4 regions of the Heyndrickxia sp. FSL W8-0496 genome follow, and region 2 is predicted to be linked to each of the others. Evidence: riboswitches for the same ligand, from Rfam matches in the RefSeq annotation. Region 2 holds a riboswitch; each other region holds the start of a gene.
What was found. A riboswitch is a leader RNA that binds a small molecule or an ion and turns the genes downstream of it on or off. The one in region 2 is predicted to bind S-adenosylmethionine.

Region 1 (4,548 bases), 3.1 Mb from region 2:
ATATCCTACATTTGCCGCTACCTTTGCCTTTAAAGTAATTTCAGGTAAGGACATAGCATAGCCTAAGGAAGTTGCTTTTATCAGATTTACCGTAGCGGTGCAAATATTTGGCAATGCCACCACTAATGCTTGTGGAATAATAATTCTTCGATAGGCTTGAACATTCGTTAATCCGACAGATTGGGCAGCTTCTAATTGTCCTTTACTTACTGTTATTAATGAGGAACGAAATATTTCAATTAAGATGGCAATCGTATTTAGAGAAAATACAATAAATGCATACCATATCGGATTCACCTCATAAACATTTTTATCTATATGGAGCTTAGAGAATAATGATGATATTACTAAAGGTACGCTGTTATAGATAATAAATATCTGAACGATTACAGGTGTTCCACGAACAAATGAAACATATATTCTCGAAAATTGACTTAAAATTGGGATGCGATTAATTCTTGTTAATGCCAATAAAAAACCAAATGGTGAGGCGACTATTAATGCGACAATCGTTATAATTAAGGCAGTGGGTACGCCTGATAAAGCAACAAAAAACGTATCGACTAAAAACTCAAGATTAAAGCTACCCTGCACTCGCGTTCCTCCTTATGTTGATTTCAATGATTGTTTTCCTTTACTAAATCCCTTTTCAAATTTTAAAAATACTTGTTCGATCACAATAGAAATAATCCAATAGATGATCGATAATGCCAAATAGATCTCTAAAGCATGTGCATTATAATTACTTGCAATAATGAGATTGGCTTTCCCCATTACATCTATTAGGCCGATCGTATATGCTAAAGAGCCTTCTTTAATTAACTCCAATAGACTGTTTCCAAAGTTTGGAATAGCTACTACAAATGCCTGTGGAAAGACAATTCTTCTATATGCCTGAAAAGGACTTAATCCCACACTAACAGCAGCCTCGAATTGCCCTTTATCCACAGATTCATACGCACTCCTTATTACTTCAGACATAAATGCGCCAAACTGAAGAGAAAAAGTAATTACTACAAAAACAATTTTGTCTACATTACTAGTCTGAACTGAAAATTTTTCTAATAGTGCTGGAACCCCATAATAGACTAGAAATAACAAAACAATCGATGGCGTACATCTTAAGGCAGTGGTGTAGCCATTAGCAATTTTTCTAGCAATTTTACCTTTTCCTATTTTTCCTATCGCCAAAATAAACCCTAGAATGGTTCCAAACATTACCGATAAGCCAGTAACAATAAATGTTACTTTTAGAAAAGGAAGCAGCATTGGGATGGATTTGAATATATAAGATGCATCAAAGTATTTTTCCATTATCCCCCTCCATTTTCCCTACTTTTTCGCTTGATCTAATACTTCAAATAAATCTCTTCCGTAAAATTTCTTACTTAACTCATTCGTTTCTTTTTTTTCTTGCAGTTGTTTGATCGCTTGGTCATATGCATCCGCAAATTCCTGCTCTTTTTTATTAAATAGTGGCCAGGTTTTTATTACGGCGAATTCATTATAGACAACATCATTAACTAAATGATGATAAGGACCATTTTTCTCCTCTACCTGTTTTTTAAAAGGACCCTCAATCATTACTCCACCATCTACACGTCCTTCATTCACCCATTGAACAACATCAACCGAAAAGGTTTCTCCTGCCTTGAGCTTAATTTTATTATCTGGGTGTGACTGATTATATTCATCAATAACTGTATACTGAGCATTATTTGCGGCAATCGGTGCGAGGGTGTATCCCGCAGAAGCAAAGTCTTCTAAACTTTTAATCTCCTTATTTTCTTTCTTTAATACAAGTCCTGTACTACTCAGTCCAAGAAATTCTTTAGGATAAATAAATTTCTTTGTCCTTTCTTCGGTCCAGAATGCATTTTTTACTCCAACCTGAAATTTCCCTTGTTCCACCCCTAATAGTAAATCATCACTCGTTGTACCTACATACTCAAATTCATATTCAGGTAAGAGTTTATCGACTAATTTCATTACCTCTACATCATACCCAGTTGGATTCCCATTCTCATCTATGTATGAAATAGGCTTGGAGGATTGATCAAAAGCTACTTTCACCTTACGAATCTTCGTTCCATTTTCATCGGTTGATGAATGATTTGCTGATGTTGTACAGCCTGCCAATAACATAACGAATGCAAAACAACTAATAATGCTAACTACCTTCCTTTTGTTCTCCATGAAAAAAATCCCCTCTCTTTACATTTTTCTGTACCTTAGCCAACAAAAAGGATATCATCTTCAACTACCCACTTTTTCATCACCCCTAAAAATCGAAAAACCTTTCTTCTACCGAAAAGAAGAAAGGCTCAAAATACTTGAACAATCTCCTCTTATCTTTCAGAACCTATTTGCTCTGCTGGAATTAGCACCGTTTAATCAAGGAGATTAAGGTTGCCGGGTATCATAGGGCCAGTCCCTCCACCGCTCTAGATAAGAAAAAACTAAATTATATATTCCTATAAGAAAACTTGGAATTACTTAAAATTTAATATATCCAGTATTCTGACTATTGTCAAGTATAAAAAAAAGGAGTATAAACTCCTTTCATCCCTAATCATCGATTTTAATGGATCCCCTTACTCATAAATGATTCAAACTGCTCAGTCTTTAAAGGCTTACTATATAAATACCCTTGTACTTCATCACATTGAAACGATTGTAGAATCTGAAATTGTTCAACTGTTTCAATTCCTTCTGCAACAACCTTCATCCTTAGCCCATGTGCTAATTCAATAATTGCCTTTGTTAGGGCAGCATCTTGAGAGTCCAAATGAATATTTTGTATTAACGAACGATCAATCTTAACATATTCAAATTGAAATTGTTTCAAATAGGTAATAGAAGCATATCCTGTACCAAAATCATCTAAAGAGAATGTAATCCCTCTTTCTTTAAAATCTTTTATCGAATCATAGACTATCTTTTCATTTTGCATAATAATTCTTTCAGTGATTTCAAATTCAAGCAAGTTTGGACTAACCCCAGTATCTTGCAAAATTTGCATTACACCTATACTCCAGTTTCTTTTCAAGAAACTTTTCGGTGAAATATTAATTGAAACAGGGACGACCGGTATGGATTGAACTTGCCAATGTCTTATTTGTTCACATACATATCGAATAACCCAGTCTCCAATGTCTACAATTAAGCCTGATTCTTCAGCAAAAGGAATAAATTCTCCTGGAAGGACAAGTCCTCGTTCTGGATGCTCCCAACGTATTAATGCCTCAGCACTGACCATTTTATTTGTTTTAACATCAATTCTAGGTTGAAAATCAACCCTAAACTCATTGTTAGTTAATGCTCTTCTTACATCCTTATCAAAGAATGTAGATTTATTTGGACACTTCATTATTGATTGGGAATATATAACATAATTATCCTTCCCAAGATCCTTTGCTCGATAAAGAGCACTATCTGTATTTTTTAGCAAAGTCCATGCATCCTTACCATCTAAAGGATATTGACAAATCCCTACACTTGCAGAAACATACAGCTCATAATCATTTATAGTAAACGGTTCTTTTATTCCTTTAATAATTTGTTCCCCTACTTGATTTAAATCATAAATATACTTGTTATTTCTTAACAAAATGGCAAATTCATCTCCACCGATTCTAGCAACCAATTCTTTATCAGGTATCATTTCAACTAATCGGTGTCCGATCTGTATCAATAGTTCATGGCCAATATCATGGTTTAAAGAGTCATTAATGTATTTGAATCGATCCATATCCAGAAAAATAATGGCAAATGATTGATTTTTTTCCTGTGAATCCTCAATCAATGATTGCAATACTTCATCAAACATTCTTCTATTCGGTAAATCCGTCAAATAATCATGATAGGCAAAATAAGCAATTTGCTCCTCATTGCTTTTTTGTTCTGTTATGTCCGAAATAATTCCATCCAGTCTTGTAATGTCTCCCTTTTCGTTTATAAAAGGAATCGTTTGATCCTGCAGCCAACGAATCGAACCATTCTTATGAATGATTCTGTACTGATGATGAATGGATTTCCCTTTCTTTAACTCACTTTGCTTCTCAAAATAAATGGAATGATCTTGCTCATAAATAATATCCTTCCATAGAAAGGAATTGGTCATCATCTCCTCAGAAGAATAACCTGTAATATTATAAAGTCCTTCAGAAACAAATAATATTTTTTTAGTCTTAAGATCTTGTGACCAAATACATACTTCTAAATTATTGCAAATTTTTTTAAACTGCTCTTCATTTTCTTTGAGCTTCTTTTCAATTCCCTTACTTTTCGTTATATCTTTAGCAATACCAAATATAGCAACAATCTTTTTGTGTTTAATAATAGGAATTAAATTAATATTTACTTCAATGGCAGACCCATTTTTATGTAGTAAGGCAATGTCATAATTTTCAGGTCTACCATTGCATGCTTGTTGAAAGTAATAGATGGAATGATCTAATGATTCTGGTGCTACATACTTTTTAAACGAACCACTTATTTCACTATTATCATATCCAAACATTGAGGGGACCTTATTATTAAATGATA
Region 2 (4,548 bases):
AACTCGGTTTCCCTGATCAGATGAATGGGCAAGTCATCTCAATGACATCCCTGGCAACAGCCATTATTCTGATTCCAGCAGGAATATTAAGTGATAGACTGGGAAGGAAAAGAGTTATATTATATGGATTAATTTTTACAGGAGTTACCTTATTTCTTCGAAGTATCATTGAGCCAAGAACACTTCTCCTTATGGCAGCTTTTTTAACTGGTTTAACCCAAGCATTTATACAAGTTTCATCCGTTCCTTTATTGGCTGAAAACTCTACAGCTGAACAACGTGTCAAACTGTTTTCACTTCATTTTGGATTGATGACAGCTGCTAATGTGATTGGAAATATATTTGGGGGAGTACTTTCTGACTTACTTGAATGGATCTATAGTCCGATTATTAGTATTCGGATTACTTTAATAATTGGCGCAGTTATATTTTTGATCGGAATTTTGCCAATAATGAGACTTAAGGAAATAATAACAGTTGTAAGCTACGATGAAAAAAATAATAAACGCTTCATTTCATTCAAAGAACAAAAGGAAAGTCTTAAATTAATCATCTTTTTTGCCATTGCACAATTATTAATCGGTTTTGGTGCAGGACTTGTAATCCCTTATTTAAATTTATACTTTGCTGATCGATTTAATGCTTCAAATACAACGATTGGATTTATTATTTCGATGGGTCAGGCAGCAACCGCCATCGCTATGTTTATTGGTCCATTTGTAGTAAGTAAAGTAGGGGAGGTTAAGGCAGTTGTCTTTTTGCAATTGGCTTCTCTCCCATTTTTATTATTAACGGGATTTACTCATAGTTTATTACTTGCAGCAATTGGATTTTTATTCAGGCAGGCTTTAATGAATGCAGGAAATCCAATTCAAATGTCATTAATGATGTCTAAAGTTGATAATTCAGTGAAGGGTCTTGCAAACTCTGTCAATCAAATGGTATTTAATTTAGGATGGGGGTTGATGGGGCCAGTTTCAATGGGAATTGTTTCACGAAATGGTTCTTATAATGGCTACGCCATTGTTTTTTCAATCACATGTTTTTTATATTTAGTGGGGTCGATCTACTTTTTTATTGTCTTTAAATCTTTTGGAAGCAAAAAAGATCATCCTCCTATTTCAAAAGTAGTATAAATACTTATGACAAATTTCTTGGGAAATAAATAGATAATGATTTTATTCGACAAGAATTTTTTTATGTATTTTATATCTTGAAAAAATTGTAGAACGATAGATAGAGGATTTTCTTTTCAAAAAATGAATAAGTGTATAAAAGATAAACGAGAAATGGGTGATCTTTATGGATTCATTTTTTGAAAGACTGATTCAAGAGTTGGATAATCGAAAACATTTGAATGCCTTATTTCCAAACCATCCTATTATGATAAAATTTGTTTGCGATAAAGAGGAATGGGGATTGTATATTTCTAAAAATAGCTGTTCTATAATGAAAAAAGATATAGGCGAATCGAATTTAGAAATACATGCCTCCAAACCAATACTTTGTCATCTTTTAAATGGTCATATTCGCTTAAGTCAATTAGTGAAAAATAACGAACTTACATTATATGGCTCCTATCGCTTATCACTTTTACTTGAATCGATTTTATGGCTAAGTAGAGACTATCAGATTGCATGAATGGAGAACTATATTTATTGTGATTTTTTGTTGACAGTCATTAACCATCATGATACAATGACTTTTGTACTAATTAAGTCTTTGATATTGAAAGTTTAATAATGGAATTTTTTGTTTGAAAGATTAACAATTAAATATATATGTGCTCTTATCAAGAGAGGTGGAGGGATGTGCCCTATGAAGCCCGGCAACCGTCAGTTATCTGAAATGGTGCCAATTCACACAAAGTTTTTAACTTTGGAAGATGAGAGGAAGGTTTCATAATTATTCATGCCTTTCTGTCATTTTGCAGAAAGGCATTTTATTTTGCCCAGATTATTGGAATACTAGGCGTCATATACAAGTGAGGTGGACAGCATGATAACCGTTCAAAAAGTAAAAAAAATATTTTCTACAAAAAATGGAGAAGTTACAGCAGTTAATGACATTAACATTGATATAAATAAAGGTGAGATTTTTGGTGTAATTGGCTATTCAGGTGCCGGGAAAAGTACGTTAATTCGTATGTTAAATGGTCTAGAAATTCCAACCTCGGGTAAGATTCATGTAGCTGGGAAGGAAATTTCGAGTATAAAGGGTGCAGAGCTAAGAAAAGCAAGACAAGGCATTGGAATGATATTTCAGCATTTTAATCTTCTCTGGTCACGTACTGTTAGGGAAAATATTTCTTTTCCTCTTGAAATCGCGGGTGTACCAAAACAGCAGCGTAGAAAAAAAGTAGACGAATTAATTAAGCTTGTTGGATTAGATGGAAGGGAAGAAGCATATCCTTCACAGCTTAGTGGTGGACAAAAGCAACGTGTAGGTATTGCCCGTGCTTTAGCAAATGACCCTCAAGTACTTTTATGTGATGAGGCGACTTCTGCATTGGACCCACAGACTACAGATTCTATTTTGGATCTATTAGTGGATATTAATAAAAGACTTGGATTAACGATTGTGCTAATTACACATGAAATGCATGTGATTAGGAAAATTTGTCATCGAGTTGCTGTTATGGAAAATGGTCAGGTTGTTGAGATGGGAAGCGTACTTGATGTGTTTAGAAAACCTCAAGAGAAAATAACAAAGCGTTTCGTTAGACAACTCACAGAACCTGAAGATACCCATGAAACAGTACAACAACTATTAAATATGTATCCAAGTGGACGATTAGTGAAGATTACTTTTATTGGAGGTTCTGCTGAACAACCGATTATAACTGATCTTATTAGGAATTATTCTCTTTCTGTAAATATTATTCAGGGCAACATCTCACAAACACAGAATGGATCATATGGGACATTGTTCATTCATGTAGATGGTGAGGAAGAAGAGATAAATAAGGGATTAACTTATTTGCAAAAACAACAGGAGATTGAACTAGAGGTGATGAAGGCAGATGCTTGAGAAATACTTTCCAAACGTAGATTGGGTTTCTATGTGGGATGCCACAAAAGAAACTATATATATGTCATTCTGGTCCGTGATTGCAACATTTGTAATCGGAATATTATTAGGATTATTATTGTTTTTTACAGCTAAAGGAAGTTTATGGGAAAACCGTGCAATAAACTCAATTATCTCAGCAATTGTTAATGTTTTTCGTTCGATTCCTTTCATTATATTAATTGTTCTTTTAATACCATTTACTAAAACAATTGTCGGTTCCATAATTGGGCCAGAAGCAGCATTACCTGCATTGATTATAGGTGCGGCACCTTTTTATGCAAGATTAGTGGAGATTGGTCTAAGAGAAGTCGATAAAGGTGTTATTGAAGCAGCGAGGGCTATGGGTGCCAAGATGAGTACCATTATATTTAAAGTATTATTACCAGAATCAATGCCGGCCATTGTTTCAGGTATAACTGTTACATCCATTGCTATTGTAGGGTATACCGCAATGGCAGGTGCAATTGGTGCCGGCGGATTAGGAAATCTAGCCTATTTAGATGGCTTCCAAAGAAATCGTACAGATGTTACTTTTGTAGCTACTATCATTATTTTAATTATCGTTTTCATCATCCAGATGATTGGTGATTTAATTACAAGAAAAATAGATAAGCGATAACTTCATATTAAAGAGGAGGAAATACAAATGAAAAAATGGTTAGGTATTCTTTTTGCAACATTGCTTGTGTTTGGATTAGCTGCCTGTGGTTCTTCAGATGAAAAATCAAAAGGCGATGGTAAAGAAACAACTTTAGTAGTAGGAGCTTCAAATACTCCACATGCAGTGATCTTGGAACAAGCAAAGCCTATTTTGAAGAAAAAGGGCATCAATCTTAAAATTGAGAAGTTCACAGATTATGTTTTACCGAATAAAGCATTAGATGGAAAAGATTTAGATGCTAACTATTTTCAACATATTCCTTATTTAGAAAAACAAATCAAAGAATTTGGATATGACTTTGTAAATGCAGGTGGTATTCATATTGAACCGATGGGGATTTATTCAAAAAAATATAAATCTCTAGATGACCTTCCGGATGGTGCTAAAATACTAATGAGTAATTCTGTCGCTGATCACGGTCGTATTCTAACATTGTTTGAAGAAAAAGGCTTAATTAAGCTTAAAGATGGTGTTAATAAGGATGAGGCAACGATTAAAGATATTGCTGAAAATCCAAAAAAATTAAAATTTGATTATGAATATGATCCAGCCTTCTTAACTACAGCATATAATAATGGAGAGGGAGATGCAGTTGTTATCAACTCCAACTTTGCCATCGATGTAGGTATGAATCCGAAAAAAGATTCTATTGCCATTGAAGGAGACGACTCACCATATGTAAATGTGATCGCTGTACGTAAAGGTGATGAAAACAAAAAATCAATTAAAACATTAGTTGAAGTTTTACATTCTAAAGAAATCCAAGATTTTATTAAAAAAGAGTGGAAAGGGTCAGTTGTTCCAGTCTCAGGTAA
Region 3 (4,548 bases), 1.5 Mb from region 2:
TAATAGGAATGAAAAAGAAGGAAAGAGGTCCTTTCAAATATATAGGCATAACCATTATATTTCTTTTCTTTGTAAGTATAGCATTATCACCAATTTTTATGGGGTTATTTGGATTCAGGGAACCTTAATCTGAGATGAGGCCAACTATTTTTTATACTACTTAAAAACAATATTCACTTCAATCAATAGTTTCGTATATCCAAAATCGAGTATGGTTACCAATACTCGATTTTGGATATTTGTAAATAATCAATTGCTAGTCGAAGATGAGGCGGCTGCAGTAGCAGCAGAAATTGCTGCAATCGAAGCAGCTTGTTGCGCTAGTATAATTGCTTGAATATTAGTTGCTGTTCCTATGGAAAGAAGATCTTTGTCTTGGATTTTATCCTTCACTAGCATTTGAATAGAGAATAGTAAGCTCATCTCTTTATACCAACGGAATAGTTTTTTTCATTTAGAATTAAATCAATCGAAATGATTTCAGAAATGTATTTTTCAGGCTCGTCTAATAAAGCCAGTACACCAATGGTGGAAAAATGAATTCCTTTAATTTTTAAGTGATGCTTTCGGAATTGCTCTTATAGATTTACGCTGTTTTCTGCTAATCTTTCACGATTATTATTTTCTCCATAAGTAAGAATATGGGATAAAAATTACAAATCATTTCCTTTGCAGAATACTCGTTCTCCTAAATAGTGATAGAAAAATTCAATGTTTTCCATTTGATGTTCAATAGAACAGTTTATATTGGTAAGTAATACGGCTAAGGGATAATCATCATTCGATGTAAGAAAGAAATGTTTGCTTTTCATCGCCTTATATAGCTCCATCGCTAGACCTGCTTGATCACTTCTATCCATCCCTTCCATTGGGTGAGATAATAATGTATATGCAGCTAAATAAGTATATGGTCCCTAGTGAAATCCTTTTTTAGTTAGAGCATTATAACATTCTTTTAAATCACTGAATGCCTGAATCGGATCGGGAAATTGATTAATTAATAAAGATGCTAATGTATATCTCATCTCCTGATTTATACCTGAATACCACTTTATGTCTTTTTTTAGAAAATCAGATACGTTTAGAAATTCTTTAGGTTCTAGTTCCTTGCCAGATATCATAAACTGTGAAGCAATACTCATTCAAATTCGTTTATCGATACCCCAACTAATAGCATTTGTTAAGGCATCGAAAGAAGAGACGAATTTTTCTGCTTGTTTTGCTATGTCCTGTAACATGAAAGCTCCCCCAATTTGTTAATTTGTACTTTTATTTACGTATGTAGGTATAAAAAAGTTTCAAATGAGTGATTGATTAATACTATTATAACCTATAAAAATACTTGGAATAATTCTTGACAAATTTATCCTTTGTATATATGATATTCACAATGAAATAATTCTTATCAAGAGAAGCCGAGGGACTGGTCCGTTGACGCTTCAGCAACCTCTACATGAAGTAGAAAGGTGCTAATTCCAGCAAGCATAGTCTTGAGAGATAAGAGAGATCACATGAACAGTAAAGTCCTCTTTTCTTTTGAATGGAGGACTTTTTTATTGCTAATTTTTCATTAAAGCTCTAAAGGAAGGGATAACTTATGAATAAAATTGTCATTCTTTGTGGGAGTCCTCAAGAAAAGTCAAAAATCGAAGTAGTTCTTCGACATATACAAACTATACTTGAAAGCGAAGGTTTTTCTATAACATTTTTATCTGTTTTAGATTTTTCACCGGTAAACTTAATAAAGGAGTATTATAACAGTATAGAAATAAAAAAATTTACAGAAGTGATGGAGGAAGCAGATGGAGTTCTAATTGGCTCTCCAGTATATAAAGCTTCCTATACAGGAGCTTTAAAGTCACTCATTGATTTATTACCAGAGGGTGCATTAAAAGGAACACCTGTATTTCCATTAATGGTAGGAGGAACAGGTGCCCATCTTTTAGCAATAGAATATGCACTAAAACCACTAATCAATAGTTTAAAAGGAAAGCCAACGCATGGGATATATATTTTAGATAGCCAAATTGATCGAATGAGTAAAGATAGTCCTATTATTGATGTGGAGATCGTAAATCGACTATACGTACAGTTAAATGATTTTGTTCGATCCATTCAAATTAAAAATCCGTTTATAGCATAATTGAAGATGTTACTGTGTTTTAAATTAAGGCTCTTTTCTCAAACCTTGTTGCTATTTAGTAAAGTTATCACTAATAAATATCAACTGAGGATCGCTACACGTTTCATTTTACTGAGAAAAAAGTTGCAATCTCCATAAGAACCGCTAGAATCCTTAATTGGAAGTAAAAGCCGGTAGTTGGGCTTTTACAAAAGCAACAACTATACGAAAAAAAGTATTCATCAGAATCATTTATTTTAATAAGTAATGACAAATATAAGGGGGGATTTTATGAGAAAAAGAATTAGTGAAGAAATAATGAAAATTGAAGAAACCTATCGAGTGAAGATATTATATGCATGTGAATCTGGTAGTCGTGCATGGGGGGTTCCTTCTAAGGACAGTGATTATGATGTTCGGTTCATTTATATTCATTCAAAAGATTGGTATTTATCTATCGACCAGAAACGGGATGTAATAGAATTACCTATTAATGATTTACTTGATATGAATGGATGGGAATTAACAAAAGCTTTAAGGCTTTTTCGAAAATCAAATCCTTCGCTTCTTGAGTGGTTGAATTCTAGTATTGTTTATTATCAAGCTTATTCAACAATTGAGAAAATGAAAAATCTATCAAGTCAAGTTTTTGTTCCTACCGCTTCCATGTACCATTATTTAAATATGGGTAAACGAAACTTTCACAATTTTATGGAGAAAGATTATGTGAAAATTAAAAAATATTTTTATGTACTTCGCCCTGTTTTAGCATGTAAATGGATTGAAACATACAACACTTTCCCACCAATAGAATTTGCTGTGTTGCTTGAACAAATGATTCAAGAGGATGAAATCAAAACAACTATTAATCAATTGCTTGAAAGAAAGCAACATGGCGATGAAAGCGACCAGGAACTCAGAAACGATATGCTTTACCATTATTTAAAAAAGGAAATGGCTCATTTAACTGATTTTGCTCACACTTTAAATAGTAAGGTGGTTGACCCAACGGACAAATTAAATCACTTATTTAGAGAGACATTAGATGAAGTTTGGGGATGATGCTATGCTCCATTCATCCTCTTTCCCTATTTTTTGTGAAAGCTGGGTTTTATAAGTTTTGTACATTTTTTTGTAGCGAGGTAGAATATTGCTCTTTCCTGTAAACTATCTCCTCAATTGCAGTGCTCCTTTATTTGTATCAGCCATAAAGTTAACAGTTGTCGATGACCACCTGTAATACTTCCATAAAAATTACAAGCTTCCTCGAAAATGTTGTCTATAAAAGTAAAGATAATTAGACCATTTTCTGTACCATGGGAATTAACTCTTATTTATTTGTTCCCAAATACATACTAGACACACATTCTCTTCAATATTTCGCAAAATGTGTTCCAATCCCCATCCTTGAGACAGATTATCTGCAATATTCTCGCATAATGTGTATCCATCGCCGTCCCTGAGACAGATTATCTGCAATATTCTCACAAAATGTGTTCCAACCTCAATACTGAGGATATATTTTCCCTATCACTCTCGTTCTATCTATATCAAAATCCTTCTTAATTATAGACTTCCCCCAAATTCAAGTCTAAACCTTCTCCATATAACTGTCTCAATTCAAAGAAGTATTTATAATGTTCCTCTATCATTATTTATAACATTGATTTTTGGTTTCAAAGAGTATCCGTCTCCTTAGGATGCGTATATTCCATTAGCCAGGCATCCCTGTATTCCCCTTCATGTAGCTCATGTTTTGGTAATAGTTTTACTTTCCTTAAATCGCATTTTTCATAACAGGCTATCGCACGTTTATTCCAGGTTTGGGGATCCATCACTACTCTCATCGCCTTTTTCTGAGTAGTTAAATAATCAATCATTGAACTTACAATGAGCTTTCCTAGGCCTTTGTTCCAATAATTTACCTCTCCTATAAATTGGTCAGTGCCATAAATAATTTCAGATCCAACTGCATACCCGTATTTAATTTTTGTCTCAACGTCTAGTGCATAATACTGAATATATCCGATTGGAATTCCTCGATGTTCTATAATGCACCCAATTACATCTTGACTCTTCCGATCATAAAAATGTTTATCTACCATTTCTAAATCATGTGGTCGATCCCGTCCCTCGTAAAATTGTAGTACCATTGGGTCCGATAGCCATTTTATTAGTAAATGTTTATCATTTTCACTTAGTCTTCGGACTAGTATTTCGCCTTTTTGATAAATCATATAAATTCTCCTTTAGCATAAAATACTAAGTATGAATTCTATTCTTCTTTTAAAATATCCTGCCAAATCAGGTGAATTTACAGCTAGGGTATTCATCTTCAGTATGATCGGAAAAGCTGCAATCGCGAAAAATGTAATTTTATCTGAATAATGTTAAAATAATAAGTGGGGTTTTTAATGGTTCTGCAA
Region 4 (4,548 bases), 1.0 Mb from region 2:
GGATTCAGCAATTTTAATGGAGTTTGTAGCTCTTTTTTCAATGTAATGAAAGGCGCAGCGGTCTTCAGCCGATAGTTATTTGCTAAAACATTTCTAAACTGCAAAATTGATTAAGGAAAGAGCCAATATAAAAGATAGAAGCTTTGGGAGTGGTTATCAATGTTCTTTTTCACACCAACCGTTGTAAATATGCTAGGTTTTAAGATTAATTCAGTGGATAATTCATCTGTAATTAATGCTGGCCCCGTTCAAGCCATTGACCAGTTTACTTCATATAAGCGCAACCAGGCATTCGGAGAACAGAATGGGGATTTTTCTTTAATGAATCTCCCCTTATCCTCTGTTGTTGATCCGGATATTAGTGATAGTGCAACTGCCAAAAACAGTTTTATTTAGTATATGGATGTGTAAAAGCACGATAATGAGTGCTTTTACACATGAAATATACTCTCAAGTACAACCAAAGGATCGTAATATGGTCTTCCGAATTCGCTACCGGTATAGTAGAATTCAGGATTCTCCAGATAACTAAATAATGTATTTTCCTTTTTTATTTCCCATTTTAACTGTTCTTCTTCAGTGTCAAACTGATATGAGGCGGACCGTGTTGGTGTTTTGTATTTAACAGATATGGAGGCGATTGTTTCTCTATCCTTTAATATAAATATAGTCGGGTCGCCCTTTGAAAAAGCAGTAAACTCTAAGGAATCGAAAGCTGCGCGAACAGTCAAGTGACCTGCGTTTACAACAAGCCCTCTTTCTCTAAAATAATCTTCAAAGGCATCTAAAAAATCCTGAACTTTTTCTTTCAATATCGGTTGAATATTATTCTCCAATAATTTACTATTTAGTTCTTTTATTTTATTTAACTCGAATGTTAATTTTTCTAAATCACTTTTGCTCATGATTATCAAGCTCCTTATGATTGTTAAATATATTTTACCAAAAATTCTCCTCCATGATGTTATTTGTCTCTAATAGAATAGGTTAAGAACAAGAGAACCTTTCATGACACCGAGAAAAGAACTACAAACTTCATAATAACACTGAACCCTTTATTAGAAGTAAAAGTCGGCAGTAGGACTTTTGCAAAGCAACCAACTATCTGAACAGCTTTTGGTTCAAAGGAAACGAGTCTTGAGGCATTGAAAATGATTGTATCTATTTGATACATACTAAATTTTTTTATGTCTATTTGGTTCATTATCCATGAGTATGCATAATGTATGAATGGAGGTGGGGAAAGTGGCATATGAAATTCATGTATCAACAGCAAAACGCCGTTTGACATTGTTGAATGCCGGAAGAGTTGTCAAAACCTATCCAATCGGGGTGGGGAAGATGCTGACCCCTACACCTAAAGGGGTATATACAATCATCAATAAACAGCCAAATCCAGGAGGTCCATTCGGTATCATGTGGATGGGATTATCGAAGCCGCACTATGGAATACACGGGACTAATAATCCTGCCTCAATTGGGAAGCTGGTTTCACATGGGTGTATTCGAATGTACAATAAGGATGTTCTTTCCCTTTCGAAAATTGTTCCGATAGGCACTAAGGTGAGCATAAGCCGAAATTAGTGGTTAAAAAGGAATCCACTATGTCGAATTCATAGATTTCATTAAAAAAAAATTATTTGAGAAAAATGAAAAAAGATATTGACTTATATTATATTTCGGAATATTATTGAACATAATTAATTGAACAAAAATTAAATAAAATGACTATTACTTATCCAGAGAGGTGGAGGGACTGGCCCTGCGAAGCCTCGGCAACGGGTTTGCTATTTTGCAAATACCGTGCTAATTCCTGCAAGCTGATTGTTTTATCAGCTTGAAAGATAAGAAGTAGAGCGGTTAATATAAACCCTTCTTCTTATCTGTGTGTGGATAAGAAGAAGGGTTTTTTTGTTCTTGAGAGGAGAATACAACATGATTAAGTTTGAAGGTGTAAGTAAGGTTTTCCAGTCAAAAGGCAGAGAAGTTGCAGCTGTGCAGGATGTCTTCTTATCGATTGAAAAAGGGGAAATATTTGGTGTCATCGGCTTCAGTGGAGCCGGGAAAAGTACCCTACTTCGGCTGGTAAATCTATTAGAACGACCAACATCTGGAAAAGTGATTGTTAATGATCAGGAAAATTTATCGCTTACAGAGAAGGAACTCAGGATGATGAGGCAAAGAATTGGAATGATCTTTCAGACCTTTAATCTATTTAACTCCCGAACGGTGTTTGGAAATGTTGCTTATCCATTAAAACTTGCGAAGGTGCCAAAACAGGAGATTAATCGTAGAGTAACAGAGCTTTTACAATTTGTAGGATTAGCAGATAAAGCGAAGTATTATCCTGAACAATTGTCTGGTGGTCAAAAACAGCGGGTTGGTATTGCAAGAGCCCTTGCTACATCTCCAGATATTCTTATCTGTGATGAGGCTACCTCTGCATTAGATCCAGAAACTACTAGTGATATTTTGAATCTGTTAAAAAAGGTAAATGAAGAATACAATGTGACCATTCTATTAATCACCCATGAAATGCAAGTCATTCGCAATATATGTGACAGAGTAGCAGTGATGGAAAACGGAAGGGTCATAGAGGAAGGATCGGTTTTTGATATTTTCACAAATCCAAAAACACAAACAACTAAGAATTTTATTAGTTCTGTTTTAAATGACAAAATCTCTTCTAAACTATTTGAAAAATTACGATCTAACCCATCAAGTCGCTTATACAGATTAGTTTTTACTGGGGAAGAGACAAGTAAACCGTTGCTTTCTGATATTGCGAAGTCCTATCAAGTAGATGTTAATATCATTTACGGCAATATTAGTGAGTTACAGGAAGTGCTTTTTGGCCAGCTTATCGTTGAATTACAAGGGACAGATCATGAAGTGGATAAGGCAGTGAAGCATTTAGAAAGATTTGTACAAATAAAGGAGGTTACAACTCATGCAAGTTGATTGGAGTACATTTTGGCCCAGAGTAGTGCAGGCATCGGGTCAAACAGTGACTATGGTTATTTTTACATTAATCTTTTCAACAATCATTGGAACGATTATTGGTTTACTCCTTTTCGTCACTCGAAAAGGCAATATTTTAGAAAATAAAACGGTATCTACTATCTTAAATATTTTAATAAATATTATTCGACCGATTCCATTTATTATTTTTCTCGTTGCCATTAGCCCAATTACTAGGATGGTGATGGGGTCAACCATTGGAACAGCTGCAGCCATCTTTCCGATGACAATAGCAGCATCCTTCGGAATTGCACGTGTGGTCGAAAACAATCTTGTATCGATCGATCCGGGGATTATAGAAGCAGCGAAGGCCATGGGGGCAGGTAAGCTACAAATTATCTTCGGAGTATTAATCCGTGAAGCCTTGGGTCCACTAATTTTAGGAATTACCTTTATCACCGTTGGATTAATTGATTTTTCAGCCATGGCAGGTACAGTAGGTGGCGGTGGCCTTGGAGATTTGGCGATGACCTATGGTTATCAACGCTTTGATACGCAAGTGATGATTGTGACAGTTGTGTTATTGATTATTCTTGTGCAAATTGCTCAATTTGTTGGTAACTACTTAGCGAGAATTTTTCTTCGTAGATAAAAATAAAGCACTAATAAAAACATCATAAGAAAAGAGGAAATATAAATGAAAAAATCATTTTTACTAAGCATTATTGCAGTAATCACCCTTTCCCTTCTTGCTGCCTGTGGCAAAGAAACTAGTGGAAAAGATAGTAAAGTCGTGACGATTGGAGTGACAGGATCGGACGGACAAATGTGGGATATTATTAAAGAAAAGGCAAAAAAAGAGGGTATAACAGTTAAATTAAAGGAATTCTCTGATTATACGATTCCAAATCAAGCACTAGCCGATGGAGATATCGATCTGAATGCCTTTCAGCATATAGCTTTTCTAAACCAATTTAAAGAAGAACATAACCTAGATATTACACCAATTGGAACTACACAAATCGCACCTATGGGAATGTTTTCTGATAAATATAAAAATCCTGACGATATCCCGACTGGAGGAGAAATTGCGATTCCTAACGACCCGTCAAATCAAGCACGTGCTCTATTATTATTGCAATCAGCAGGTCTAATTAAATTAAAGGACGATTTTGGTCTATTTGGTGACCCAAGTGGGATTGTCGAAAATCCAAAGAAACTTAAGATTACACCAGTTGTGGCGCAACAAACACCTCGTGTTCTAAAAGATGTTGCTGCATCAGTCATTAATAATGGGGTGGCAGGCCAAGCAGGTCTTAATATTACAAAGGAATCTATTTATCTCGAGGATCCAAATAGTGATTCGGTAAAGCCATATATTAATATTATTGCTGCACGAACAAAGGAAAAGGATAACAAAATCTATAAAAAAATTCTTGAGATTTATCATAGTAAGGAAGTAGAGGAAGCAATCAAAAAAGATACAAAAGGTGGATCAATCGTGGTTGATATGCCAATTAAAGATCTTGATGGGATTATTAAATAAGGTTTAGTCGATTTTTTAGCATTTACTACCTTTAATTCTGA

Region 1: another riboswitch for S-adenosylmethionine. It lies ahead of NST63_RS23040 (transporter substrate-binding domain-containing protein); the one in region 2 lies ahead of NST63_RS06965 (methionine ABC transporter ATP-binding protein).
Region 3: another riboswitch for S-adenosylmethionine. It lies ahead of ssuE (NADPH-dependent FMN reductase); the one in region 2 lies ahead of NST63_RS06965 (methionine ABC transporter ATP-binding protein).
Region 4: another riboswitch for S-adenosylmethionine. It lies ahead of NST63_RS02320 (methionine ABC transporter ATP-binding protein); the one in region 2 lies ahead of NST63_RS06965 (methionine ABC transporter ATP-binding protein).

What each region holds. Positions count from the first base shown of each region.
Region 1 covers NZ_JBBOXX010000001.1:4,544,428-4,548,975, forward strand. Annotated here, with positions in the region: gene NST63_RS23030 (amino acid ABC transporter permease) at 1-594, opposite strand, end outside; gene NST63_RS23035 (amino acid ABC transporter permease) at 607-1,314, opposite strand; gene NST63_RS23040 (transporter substrate-binding domain-containing protein) at 1,333-2,196, opposite strand; SAM riboswitch class I at 2,346-2,455, opposite strand; gene NST63_RS23045 (sensor domain-containing protein) at 2,582-4,548, opposite strand, start outside.
Region 2 covers NZ_JBBOXX010000001.1:1,413,031-1,417,578, forward strand. Annotated here, with positions in the region: gene NST63_RS06955 (MFS transporter) at 1-1,136, shown strand, start outside; gene NST63_RS06960 (hypothetical protein) at 1,303-1,641, shown strand; SAM riboswitch class I at 1,787-1,892, shown strand; gene NST63_RS06965 (methionine ABC transporter ATP-binding protein) at 1,999-3,030, shown strand; gene NST63_RS06970 (methionine ABC transporter permease) at 3,023-3,691, shown strand; gene NST63_RS06975 (MetQ/NlpA family ABC transporter substrate-binding protein) at 3,719-4,548, shown strand, end outside.
Region 3 covers NZ_JBBOXX010000001.1:2,914,335-2,918,882, reverse strand. Annotated here, with positions in the region: gene NST63_RS14790 (hypothetical protein) at 1-128, shown strand, start outside; gene NST63_RS14785 (hypothetical protein) at 250-423, opposite strand; partial or broken gene NST63_RS14780 (DUF4003 family protein) at 654-1,142, opposite strand; SAM riboswitch class I at 1,400-1,504, shown strand; gene ssuE (NADPH-dependent FMN reductase) at 1,598-2,143, shown strand; gene NST63_RS14770 (nucleotidyltransferase domain-containing protein) at 2,414-3,184, shown strand; gene NST63_RS14765 (GNAT family N-acetyltransferase) at 3,799-4,359, opposite strand.
Region 4 covers NZ_JBBOXX010000001.1:405,709-410,256, forward strand. Annotated here, with positions in the region: gene NST63_RS02305 (spore germination protein) at 160-396, shown strand; gene NST63_RS02310 (hypothetical protein) at 432-905, opposite strand; gene NST63_RS02315 (L,D-transpeptidase) at 1,246-1,584, shown strand; SAM riboswitch class I at 1,733-1,851, shown strand; gene NST63_RS02320 (methionine ABC transporter ATP-binding protein) at 1,936-2,961, shown strand; gene NST63_RS02325 (methionine ABC transporter permease) at 2,951-3,613, shown strand; gene NST63_RS02330 (MetQ/NlpA family ABC transporter substrate-binding protein) at 3,659-4,507, shown strand.